Regions from separate parts of the Rhodococcus jostii RHA1 genome, predicted to be linked through region 1. Evidence: riboswitches for the same ligand, from Rfam matches in the RefSeq annotation. Region 1 holds a riboswitch; each other region holds the start of a gene.

Region 1 (3,985 bases):
CGGCGGCCCCGGCCAGCATCGACACACCGAGCAACTGCACGACGCGGAAGCGTCGCACGTGCATGCCGAGGGCGGCGGCGCCGTCGTCTCCCGCCTGCAGCAGGTCGATTCGGCTCGCGCTCAGCATCATCGCAGCCCCGACCGTCGCGAGTGCCACGGCCGGGAAGATCGCCGTCGACCAGCGCGAGTCGCCGAAACCGCCCGCCAGCCAGTGCATCACCGAACTCAGTTGATGCTCGTCCGCGACGACCAGGATCGAGAACGTGATGAGGGCCGAGAACACCTGCGCCGACGCGACCCCCACGAGGATGACGGCCGTCGGCTGCGGATACCGTCCGCCGATCGCCAGCGACAGGAACAGCGGCACCATCGCGCCCAGGAACGCCGCGACGGGGACGGTGAACGCGCCGAGCGCTCCCACCCCGAGCCCGAGCACCGTCACCACCACCACGCCGAAACCGGCACCCGAGGACACGCCGAGCAGATAGGGGTCGGCCAGCGGATTGCGGGTCACCGCCTGCGCCACGGCGCCTGCCAGGGCCAGCGCCGCACCGACGGCCGCCGCGGTCAGCGCCCGCGGCAGCCGGGAGTCGAGGACGATCGACTCCCGCGCCTGTGACCACCAGGACTCGAATGCGCCGGGGGCCACGCGGTGCGCGACGATCGCCCACACGTCGCCGACCGGGATGCGCACGGAACCGAACGACACCGCGAGGCCGACGACGAACAGGGTCGTCAGCGCGAGCGCCACCATCAGGCCCGCGAAACCGAGGCGTGCGCGGGCCGGGTGCGGCGCCTGCGCCGGCGGTGCCGCGCGTGCTGCGGTAACGGTCATCGCGCGCCGACGACGTCCGGATGCAGTGCCCGCGCGATCGTCTCCACCGACCGCACCAGGCGCGGGCTCTCGAAGAAGTCGTCGAGCGGCACCACCACGAAGCGGCCGGCCTTCACGGCGGGTGTCGTCGACATGATCGGGTGCGACTTCAGGAAGTCGATCTTCGCCCGCGCACTCGTCGTGCCGTAGTCGAGGACGACGATCGCCTCCGGGGCGCGTTCACCGATGATCTCCCAGGTGGACTTCGAATACGGCTTCTCGCCCTCGGCGAAGAGGTTGGCCGCGCCCGCGTGGTCCGCGATGAGCTGGCCGACTCCCACACCGCCGATCGTCAGCGGGACGTCCTCGCCGGAATCGTAGAAGAACGTCGGAACCGGGGCGGTGCCCGCGATCTCGTCGCGCACGGCCTGCAACCCGGACGTCACCCGGTCGGTGATCGCCCGCGCCCGGTCCGGGACTCCGAGGATCTCGCCGAGCTGCTGGTAGTCGCCGCGCAGCAAACCGATGTCCGGGAAGCCGTGCCCGCAGTACTCGGAGAACAGGAACGTGGGAATGCCCTGGTCGCCGAGGGATTCACGCGACCGCCCCTCCTTCTCGTCGAATGCGCTCCGCATTCCGCCGACCACCAGGTCGGGGTCGAGGTCGAGGATCTGCTCCCGGGTCGGGTACTCCTTCGCGAGTTTCGGGATCTTCCCGAAGGCGTCCGCGAACTCCGGCAGCGGGGTCGCGTCGCCGTACCCCGTGCCGACGATGCGGTCGCCGGCCCCCATCTCGATCAGCACCTCGGTGACGTGATCGTTCATGCTGACGATGCGCTGGGGCGGGGCGTCGAACGTCTCCGTTCGATCGCAGTTGGTGACGGACACCGGCTCGGCGAAGGATTCGGCGGAAGCGGTCTGCCCCACGGACTCCCCGCGCGAACAGCCGGCGACCACCAGCGCGGCCACCAGCGCGGCCAGACCGGTACTTCTGAACAACTGACCGTGCATGTAAACCTCATTGCGGCTCAGAGCCACGAATGAGAAGTCAGCAGACGCCGGTGCGGCGCCTGCAGGACTCCGCTTCGTAGACCACGACGAAAAGGATGTCGCACACCCCACGCCGGGTAATCGGGCTCGCCACCGAAAGGATCTGGTGGCCTACCGTTGCGGGTCAGCGCCGGATTCGGACCGGCTTCCCCCGTGCGTGTGGCTGCAAGTGCGATGCCGAGTATGCACGATTTGCCGGGAGCCGCATCACACCCCCGTCGGTGACACCCCGATCCGCACTACAGTCGGCAGTCGCAGCTGCCCGCCCCCGACACGCCGGAGATGACGCATGACACGTTGGGCCTCGACCGTTGTTTCACGCAAATGGTGGGTCCTGAGCCTCGCCGTCGTCGCCGTTCTGGTGAGCGGCCTGTGGGGCACCGGTGTCTTCGCGAAACTCAGCTCGGGCGGGTTCACCGATCCCGGTAGCGAATCCGCGGAGGTGGCCCGGATCGTCCAGGACAACCTGGGTCCGCAGACACCGGACATCATCGCGATCTACACCGCACCCGACGGGAAGACCCTGGACGACATCGGCCCCGAGGTGACCGCGAGTCTCGACCGGTTCGCCGCCGAGGTGCCGACGTACTCGGTGACGTCGTACTGGACCGCGGACGCGGCGAAGAAGCAGCTGATGGTGTCGGAGGACGGCACCAAGGCGTCGGCCGCGATCACCGTCGACCCGGACGCCGGGATCACGGCCGCCACGTTCGACGACCTGCTGCCGAAGCTCGAGGTGGAGGGCATCGACACCGAGTTCGCGGGCAATTCGGTGGTGGGTGTGGCGTTCAACAACCGGCTGCAACAGGACCTGGTGCTGGCCGAGGCGATCGCGCTCCCGATCACTCTCGTGTTGCTGGTCTTCATCTTCGGCGGACTGGTGGCCGCGGCCGTTCCGGTGTTCGTCGGGCTGCTCTCGATCTTCAGTGCCCTCGCCACCCTGCGCCTGCTGACCCTGTTCACCGACGTCAGTTCGTTCGCGATCAACGTGGCGTCCCTGCTCGGCCTGGGGCTCGCGATCGACTACGGCCTGTTCGTCGTCGGACGTTTCCGCGAGGAACTCGAGTCCGGCGCCGACGTCGCCGAGGCGACCCGGCGCACCGTGCTGACCGCGGGCCGCACCGTGCTGTTCTCCGGTCTGCTTCTCGTGTGCGCCTTCTCGGGCATGCTCGTGTTTCCGCAGGACGTGATCAAGTCTCTGGGGTTCGGTGCGATGGCCGCGGTCGCGAGCGCGGCGCTGCTGTCGCTCACCGCGGTTCCGGCGCTGCTCGCGATCCTGGGGCATCGCATCAACGCACTGACCTGGCACAAGGACGCTTCGCAGCGTGGGGAGGTTCGCGCCCGCAAGTTCTGGGGCTCCGTCGTCACCTGGGTGATGCGGCGGCCGGTCGCCATCGCGGTCGGCATCGTCGCGGGGCTGCTGGTCCTCGCCTCGCCCCTGCTCAGCGCGTCGCTCGGCGAGGTCACGTACACGGCGCTGCCGGAGAACGACCCCGCCCGCATCGCCACCGACACTCTCACCACCGAATTTCCGACCACCGGAAACGGCGCCACCCTCATTCTCCGGGGCACCGACGGCACCGCCCCGACCGCGGCCGACGGTGCCGCGGTTGCCCAGGCCGCCGGCCAGGTGGAGGGCATCGGGGCGGCGACCGTCGTCGCGTCCGGCAACGAACTGGTCGCCGTCCAGGCCGTCTACTCCGAGGGTGTCACCACCGACGACCAGAGCGCGGCGGTCGATGGTCTCCGCGCCATCACGCCACCCGAGGGAACCGAACTCCTCGTCGGCGGCGGCCAGGCGACCGTCGACGACGGGAACGCGGCGATCGTGCACTGGATGCCGGTGATGATCGCGATCATGGTGGGGTCGACGCTCGTGCTGCTGTTCCTGGCGTTCGGTTCGGTGGTGCTGCCGATCAAGGCGGTCGCGATGGCGGGGCTGAGCCTCGCCGCCACGTTCGGTGTGCTCACGTGGATCTTCGAGCTGGGCCACGGCGCGAGTCTGCTCGGGGTCAGTCCGGCACCGCTCGAGGCGACGTTCGTGGTCCTCATCCTCGCCGTGGTCTTCGGCCTGTCGACCGATTACGAGGTGTTCCTGATGTCACGGATGGTCGAGGCGCAC
Region 2 (3,985 bases), 2.0 Mb from region 1:
CGGACACTGTCCGGCAACGGCGCCGAACCCTCCGGAGTCGAGATCGTCACATCATCCTGACCAGCGATAACATACTTCAACGCGGGTGAGAAGGTCCCGATCGTCGGCGCCCGGCGGCAACACCGTGTGGTTCATCCGAGCGGCCATACCTCAACCATGAAGCGAAAAAAACGAACACAATCTCCTGCGCAGCGGACGAGGTGGCTCTCAGCCCAGCCCGTGGAGGAACTCCTCGACCACTTTCCGGTACTGCTCCGGCTGGTCGTCGTGGACGAGGTGCCCGGCGTCCTCGATGCGGACGTACTCGGCGCCGGGATGCCGCTCCGCCATGGTCCGCATCTGACCGTCGGGGGTGATCGTGAACTCCCCCTCGATCAGCAGGGCAGGAACGGTGATCGACGCCCACTGGTCCCAGAAGTGCCTGCCGCCCCACTCCTCGGAGATGTCGCGGAACGTGTCGACGTCCCCGTGTAGGTACCAGCCGTCGGCGCGCTGCTCGAACGAGTCCAGGAAGTACTGTCCGGCAACCGGACCGAAGAACTCGAAGAGGTCTTCCCGTGTCGCGAACGGCTGCGGCCAGTTCGAGATCATCGCCGCCCAGTCCGCGGCGGTCCGGCCCCGGAAGTCGGGGGCCATGTCTTCGAGCACGAGCGCCGACACCTTCTCGGGGTGTTCGGCCGCCAGGCACCACGCGTGCAGGGCGCCCATCGAATGACCGATCACCACCCACGGCTCGGCGAAGGGCGCGAGTGCGGCGGCCAGATCTGCCACGAACGCTTCCGTCGTCAACCGCGACGGTGCGGGCCTGCCGTGACCTGCGGCGTCGAACGTGAAGACGTGGCCGTGCTCGCGCAACCACGGCACGTGCCGACCCCAGGTCCGCGCGCTGCCCATCAGCCCGTGCAACAGCAGAATCTGCTGCCCCGTCCCACCCTCGTCGTGCAACGCACTCTCACCTGCCACCCCTCCGACGCTAGCGGAGTAATCTCGCCCGCATGGCAGTGGTAAAGATCAACGCAATCGAAATCCCCGAGGGCTCAGGCCCCGAACTCGAGAAGCGCTTCGCAGCGCGCGCGCACGCCGTGGAGAACTCCCCCGGCTTCCTCGGATTCCAGCTTCTGCGCCCCGTCAAGGGCGAGAACCGCTACTTCGTCGTCACCCAGTGGGAGAGCGAAGAGGCATTCGCGGCGTGGCGCGACGGTCCGGCCCGGGAAGCACACGCGGGTGAGCAGAAGAAGCCGGTGGCGTCCGGAGCGTCTCTGCTGGAGTTCGAGGTCGTTCTCGACGTCGCGGCAGCGAACAAGGGCTGAGAGACGGGGCCGAGCGGGAGGATTGACACGACGGCCCGCCGGGTGCAAAAGTTCGCAGGACAAAGCGATGGTTCGGCAGGAATCCGGTGCAATCCCGGAGCGGTCGCGCCACTGTAAATCGGAGTAGTCCTTCACGGGAGCCACCTCGACAGCCAGATACTGCGGCCATCGCCTGGACCTAGGGGACGCGAAATCCCAGGAGGAACTATGGCACTCGCCTACGCACCCGGCTCGTCGGTCGACACGACCCGTCTCGCCGTCATCTCTTTCGCGATCGTTCTGTTCGCGATGCTCGCTCTCTACCTCGTTGGTTTCGACCAGGGCGCGATTTCGCGCAGTGGCATGTACATGCATGAACTGATGCACGACGGCCGCCACCTCCTGGGTCTGCCATGCCACTGACCGATTCCTTCGCGAAACTCCTCATCCGCGGCCTGCTGGCCGGCCTGATCGCAGGCATCCTGGCCGGTGGCGTCGCGTTCGTCCTCGGTGAGTCGCACATCGATGCGGCCATCGCGATCGAAGAGTCGAACAGCGCCGCCGAAGCCGAAGTCCACTCACACGACGCCACTCAGGCGGCCGAGCCGGCCGGGCACTCGCACGACGAGGAAGAGGCACTGGTCAGCCGTGACGGACAGCGCTTCGGGCTGTTCCTCGCCACGTCCCTTGCGGGCCTGGCTCTGGGGGCGATCTTCGCCGTCGTCGCGAATTACGCACGTCGAGTGACGACGCTGTCCGGGCCGTTGCTCGGTCTGACATTGGCCACATTGGGCTGGTTGGCAATCGAGGCGGTGCCGTTCTTCAAGTACCCCGCCAACCCACCGGCTGTCGGAGACCCCGAAACGATCACCCAGCGCACCTGGCTGTGGCTCGCCGCAGTCGTGCTGGGTCTGCTCGCGGTGGTGACCTCGGTCTTCGCGGCGAAGGCCGTCGCGGCGCAGGAATTCCTGTCGCTGCGAATCGCGGCGCCGGTTCTCGCCTTCCTCGTCGTGGTGACCATCGGCTACCTCGTGCTGCCCACCGTCGACGAAGTGGGCGACGACTTCCCCGCAGTGCTGCTGTGGCAGTTCCGGCTGTCGTCCCTCGCAACGCAGGCCACGTTGTGGCTGGTTCTCGGACTGGCATTCGCGTTCCTCACGGAGCGCGCCACCCGGGCCACGGCACCCGCGCCGGCGAACGCCGCCTGACCCACAGGGCGTCAGCGGGATTTGTCCCATCGGGCCGGGTCCGCCTCCAGGGCGGCCCGGTCCCAGGCACCCCGCTCGGCGGCCGCGTCATACGTGCTGTGCAGGAACTTCAGCAGTGCGGCATCGGGATCGTCTGCGGTGCGCACGGTCTCGTACGGCAGCAGGAACTGGCCGTTCTCCTTGCTGTAGAAGGCTCCGTCGGGCCTGACCGGGTAGTCGGCGAACCCGTCCGGCTCCGGGTAGGCGTACGCGTAGAACGCGCCTTCGACGCCACCACCGGGCCAGAAACCGCAGCTGCTCAGCTCATGCGAGTAACCCTCGACCATCACCCAGTCGCCGCAGTTCGGCGCTCCCCCAGGATGAGTCGGTGCTGTTCTTCCGGAGAACCGCGTACAGGCCAGGTCGAGCGCACCCCAGAAGAAGTGCACGGGACTGACCTTCCCGATGAAATGGGAACGGAACTCGTGCAGGACGCGGTCGGCCTGCACGAGCTGCCGCCAGAACTGGTGCACCGACTCACCGTCGTACGAACAGTGCTGCGTGTCCTCCGCGAACGGGACGGCGGGGTCCACCTCGTTGGGCCGGGCCAGAATGGTCGTCGCCACACCCAGTTCGGCCAGCGTGTCCATCGTCTCCGCATAGAAATCGGCCACCGACTTCGGTTCGAGGGCGACCGTCCCGGTGCCGCCCGTGCTGGTGCGGATCACCAGTCGATGGTCGGCGAAGTCGAATTCGATGTCGAAACAGTCGGTGCCGTACGGAATCGTCGACGTCGTGAGACCGCGGGGGCTCACGTACAGCGGGACCTGCCACCAGTGGTTGATCAGCGGTGCGTGGGCCAAGCGGATCTTCCCGACGATCTGCGTCCACATGTGCAGGGTGTTCCGCGTCGACGTCCAGTCGTCCACCTTCAACGCCGGCCACGCATCTCCGGACCGTGTCTGCTCGCGCACAGTGCCTCCCTGCCGACGACGTGCATTTCAATGTGCCCCTCGTACGGGGTGATGGCAAGCGTGTCGCACCCATACCCGGGTAGGGGTGGCCTCCACTCCCCGGAGTGATGTGCCGCGACGTCGCCGATACCAGCATTGGGACATGACCACTCGCACTGCACCCTCGGTCCCGCAGCCGGTCGAGCGCGCGTACCGGCTGCTCGGACTCGCCCTGTTCGCCGGCGAGGTCGAGGCCATCGCGCACACGTCGCCGGCATTGGAGGGCCCGGCCGCCGACGTCGCCAGCCTCGCCCGGCAACTCGTGGTCCGCATCGTCGTCTACGGCGCGGTGCTGTTCGTCATGACCCGTTTCCGCAGTGGCAGGGCATGGGCGCGGAACACCCTCGCGATCGGTCTCGGCGTGTTCGGTGTCGCTTCGCTCGTGATGGAACCGATCACCTGGATGTGGGCCGGCAACGACCCGATGTCCGCCGTCTCCGGCCTGACCCTCGACGCCGCGGTGATCGCGACCGCCCGGCTCACCCATCTCGTGGCG
Region 3 (3,985 bases), 6.5 Mb from region 1:
GGTGATCGACGAGCGTCGCATGGGCGCGGCGCTTGGCCTGCGTGCCCTCGCCCGGATCGTTGACCAGGAACGGGTAGATCAGCGGCAGGTCGCCGAGCGCGGCGTCGGTGCCGCACGACGCGGACATGCCGAGTGTCTTGCCGGGCAGCCATTCGAGGTTTCCGTGCTTGCCGAGGTGGACGACGGCGTCGGCGCCGAAACCGCCGGCGGCGGCGTCCGCGGCGATCCACCGGTAGGCGGCGAGGTAGTGGTGGCTCGGCGGCAGGTCCGGGTCGTGGTAGATCGCCACCGGCTTCTCCCCGAATCCGCGCGGCGGCTGCACCATCAGCACGAGATTTCCGAACTGCATTGCGGCGATGACGATTTCACCGGCAGGATCCTGTGAGCGGTCGACGTACAGTTCGCCCGGCGCCGGACCCCAATGGTCCTCGACGCCCTCGCGCAGTTCCGCGGGCAGCGCCGAGAACCACTCGCGGTAGCGGGCGGCGGAGATCCGGATCGGGTTGCCCTCGAGCTGCTCCGCGGTCAGCCAGTCCGGGTCCTGTCCGCCGGCGGCGATGAGGGCGTGGATCAGCGCGTCGCCGTCCTGGGCCGCGAGACCCGGCACGGAATCCGGCCCGTCGACCGGGCCGAGGTCGTATCCAGCGGCCCGCATCTCGGTGAGCAACCGGATCGCACTGGCCGGGGTGTCGAGACCGACGGCGTTGCCGATGCGGGCGTGCTTCGTCGGGTACGCCGACAGCATCAGAGCGATCCGGCGGTCGGATGCGGGGATGTGCCGGAGTCGGGCGTGCCGGACGGCGATCCCCGCCACCCGGGAGGCGCGCTCGGCGTCCGGAACGTAGGTGGAGAGACCGTCGGCGTCGATCTCCTTGAACGAGAACGGCACCGTGATCAGCCGACCGTCGAACTCGGGGACCGCGACCTGGGTGGCGACGTCGAGCGGCGACAATCCGTCGTCGTTGGACTCCCACGACTCACGACTGCTGGTCAGGCACAGGCCCTGCAGGATCGGCACGTCCAGCGCGGCCAGTGCGGCGACGTCCCACGCCTCGTCGTCGCCACCGGCCGAGACTCCGGCCGGCTTGGTGCCGCCGGCGGCGAGCACGGTGACCACCATCGCGTCCGCCCGGCGCAACGTGTTCAGCAACTGCGGTTCGGCGGTACGCAGCGACGCGCAGAAGATCGGCAGCGGAGTGCCGCCCGCCGCGTCGACGGCGTCGCACAGTGCCTCGATGTAGCGGGTGTTCCCGGCCAGGTGCTGGGCGCGGTAGTAGAGAACGGCGATCGTGGGGCGCTCCGGGTTCACAGCGGGAGCGAACGGCGCGACACCCCAGCTCGGCAGGTGGACCGGCGCCTCGAAACCGTGACCGGTCAGCAGCACGGTGTCCGACAGGAAGTGGTGCAGCTGGGCGAGGTTGTCGGCGCCACCCTCGGCCAGATAGTTGTGCGCCTCCGCCGACACACCGGCGGTGACCGTCGAGCACTCCATCAGCTCGGCGTCCGGGGCGTGCTCGCCGCCGAGGACCACCACGGGCAGCCCGCTGGCCAGGACCGCGTCGAGGCCCTCTTCCCAGGCCCGGCGGCCGCCGAGGATGCGAACCACGACCAGGTCGGCGCCGTCGAGCAGTCCCGGCAGATCCTCCTCGACCAGCAGCCGTGCCGGGTTGGCCCAGCGGTAGTCCGCCCCGCTGGCGCGTGCGCTGAGCAGGTCGGTGTCGGAGGTGGAGAGCAGCAGGATCACGTGTGGAGCCTTCCTGGGGGTGTCGCGCCCCGTGGCAGTGGTTCTGTGCGGAACCGTAGGTCGGAGGACGGCAGGTGAGGGTCTGGCTCGCCCACCGGTTTCGGCGAGCTCACAGTGGCGCGACCGCGCCGGATTTTCACCGGCTTCCTCTCCTGCTGTCGCAAGTGCTGGAGATGCTACCCGGGGCCGGACGTAACCTGGGACCATGGTCGACTCCCGTTCCCGCCCCGATGCATGCCCCGGCGCGCTGCAGGTCCACCAGGCCGCGGACGGTGCGCTCGCACGCGTGCGCCTCCCAGGAGGCGTGCTGACCTCCACCCAGCTTCAGACCCTCGCGGAATCGGCCCGCGACCTCGGGAACGGCGAGATCGAACTGACCTCCCGCGGCAATGCGCAGTTGCGGGCGGTCCGCGACCCGCAGGAATTCGCGCGCCGCCTCGCCGACGCGGGTCTCCTGCCGTCGGAGACGCACGAACGGGTCCGCAACATCCTCGTCTCGCCGCTGACCGGCCGGATCGGTGGACTTGCGGACCTGCGGGATCTGGTCGACGAACTCGACCGGACGTTGTGCGCGGACTCCGCGTTGGCGGACCTGCCCGGCCGCACCCTGTTCACCCTCGACGACGGGCGCGGCGACGTCTCGGCGCTCGGCGGCGATTTCGGTGTCCATGCGGTGAGCGAGACGGAGGTCGCCCTGGTTCTCGCCGGTCGCGACAGCGGCGCCCGGATCACGACGACGGAATCGGTGAAGGTGCTCCTCGACGCCGCCCGCGTCTTCCTGGAGCTGCGCGATCAGCACTGGCGGCTGTCCGAGATCGCCGACGGGGTCGAACGAACCCTGTCGGCATTGACGCTGGCTCCGACCGCCGACCCGGTGTACGGGTTCGACGAGCATCGGCCGCCGATCGGGTGGCTCGACCAACCGGACGGCAACGTGACCCTCGGCGGCGGTCTCGCGTTCGGGATCCTCGACGCCCGGCTGGCCGAGTTCCTCGCCGCCGTCGAGAAACCGGTGATCGTCACGCCGTGGAAATCGGTGCTGCTGTGCGATCTCGACGAGTGGTCCGCCGAGCAGGTCGTCCGGGTCCTCGCCCCGATGGGCCTGATCTTCGACGAGAACTCCCCCTGGCTGAACGTCAGTGCCTGCACCGGGCAGCCCGGATGCGAGAAGGCACTCGCCGACGTGCGGTCCGACGCGCGGGATGCCGTCGCGCGCGGCGAACTCCCGGTGGAGGGCAGGCAGCACTGGTCGGGCTGCGAGCGGTGCTGCGGGCGGCCCAAGGGTGAGGTCGCCGACGTCGTTGCCACGGAGACGGGTTACCGGGTGGAGGAGCCGTGACCGCGGTGCCTCTATCGTGAGCGAATGATCGAGTACATCCGAGACGGCGCGGAGATCTACCGCCAGTCCTTCGCCACGATCCGTTCCGAGGCGGATCTCAGTGCCTTTCCCGAGGACGTCTCGCAGGCCGTGGTCCGCATGATCCACGCGAGCGGTCAGGTCGACCTCGTGGACGACGTCGCGTTCACCCCCGGCGTCGTGAAGGCCGCCCGCGCGGCGCTGGCGGGCGGCGCCCCGATCCTGTGCGACGCGCAGATGGTGGCGGCAGGCGTGACCCGGAAGCGTCTCCCCGCGGACAACGAGGTGCTCTGCACGCTGCGCGACCCCCGGGTCCCGGTGCTGGCGGAGCAGATCGGGAACACCCGCTCGGCGGCCGCGCTCGAATTGTGGGGCAGCAAACTCGAGGGTGCCGTCGTCGCGATCGGCAACGCCCCGACCGCATTGTTCTACCTGCTGGACATGATCGAATCCGGTGCACCCCGGCCCGCCGCGATCGTGGGCGGTCCGGTCGGTTTCATCGGTGCCGCGGAGTCGAAGGAAGCGTTGATCGAGCACCCGAGCGGACTCGACTATCTGGTGGTCCGCGGCCGCCGGGGTGGCAGTGCCATCACGGCTGCGGCGCTGAATGCGATTGCGAGCGAGGTCGAATGAGCTCCGAAGAGCGCGTGACCGGCAAACTGTGGGGCGTCGGCATCGGACCGGGTGACCCGGAACTGGTGACGGTGAAGGCCGCGCGGGTCATCGCCGAGGCCGATGTGGTGGCGTTCCACAGCGCCCGGCACGGCAAGAGCATCTCCCGCGCGGTCGCGGCGCCGTACCTGCGTGAAGGCCAGATCGAGGAGCACCTCGTCTACCCCGTCACCACCGAGACCGTCGACCATCCCGGCGGCTACCAGGGGGCG

The links. A riboswitch is a leader RNA that binds a small molecule or an ion and turns the genes downstream of it on or off. The one in region 1 is predicted to bind cobalamin.
Region 2: another riboswitch for cobalamin. It lies ahead of RHA1_RS21600 (CbtB domain-containing protein); the one in region 1 lies ahead of RHA1_RS30415 (ABC transporter substrate-binding protein).
Region 3: another riboswitch for cobalamin. It lies ahead of cobN (cobaltochelatase subunit CobN); the one in region 1 lies ahead of RHA1_RS30415 (ABC transporter substrate-binding protein).

Annotation. Positions count from the first base shown of each region.
Region 1 covers NC_008268.1:6,707,002-6,710,986, reverse strand. The annotation lists gene RHA1_RS30420 (FecCD family ABC transporter permease) at 1-835, opposite strand, end outside; gene RHA1_RS30415 (ABC transporter substrate-binding protein) at 832-1,824, opposite strand; cobalamin riboswitch at 1,919-2,050, opposite strand; gene RHA1_RS30410 (MMPL family transporter) at 2,153-3,985, shown strand, end outside.
Region 2 covers NC_008268.1:4,668,995-4,672,979, reverse strand. The annotation lists gene RHA1_RS21610 (alpha/beta fold hydrolase) at 208-963, opposite strand; gene RHA1_RS21605 (antibiotic biosynthesis monooxygenase family protein) at 996-1,310, shown strand; cobalamin riboswitch at 1,362-1,494, shown strand; gene RHA1_RS21600 (CbtB domain-containing protein) at 1,518-1,712, shown strand; gene RHA1_RS21595 (CbtA family protein) at 1,703-2,497, shown strand; gene RHA1_RS21590 (DUF5996 family protein) at 2,509-3,450, opposite strand; gene RHA1_RS21585 (hypothetical protein) at 3,593-3,985, shown strand, end outside.
Region 3 covers NC_008268.1:228,968-232,952, forward strand. The annotation lists gene cobN (cobaltochelatase subunit CobN) at 1-1,744, opposite strand, end outside; cobalamin riboswitch at 1,801-1,943, opposite strand; gene cobG (precorrin-3B synthase) at 1,950-3,083, shown strand; gene RHA1_RS00895 (precorrin-8X methylmutase) at 3,108-3,734, shown strand; gene RHA1_RS00900 (precorrin-2 C(20)-methyltransferase) at 3,731-3,985, shown strand, end outside.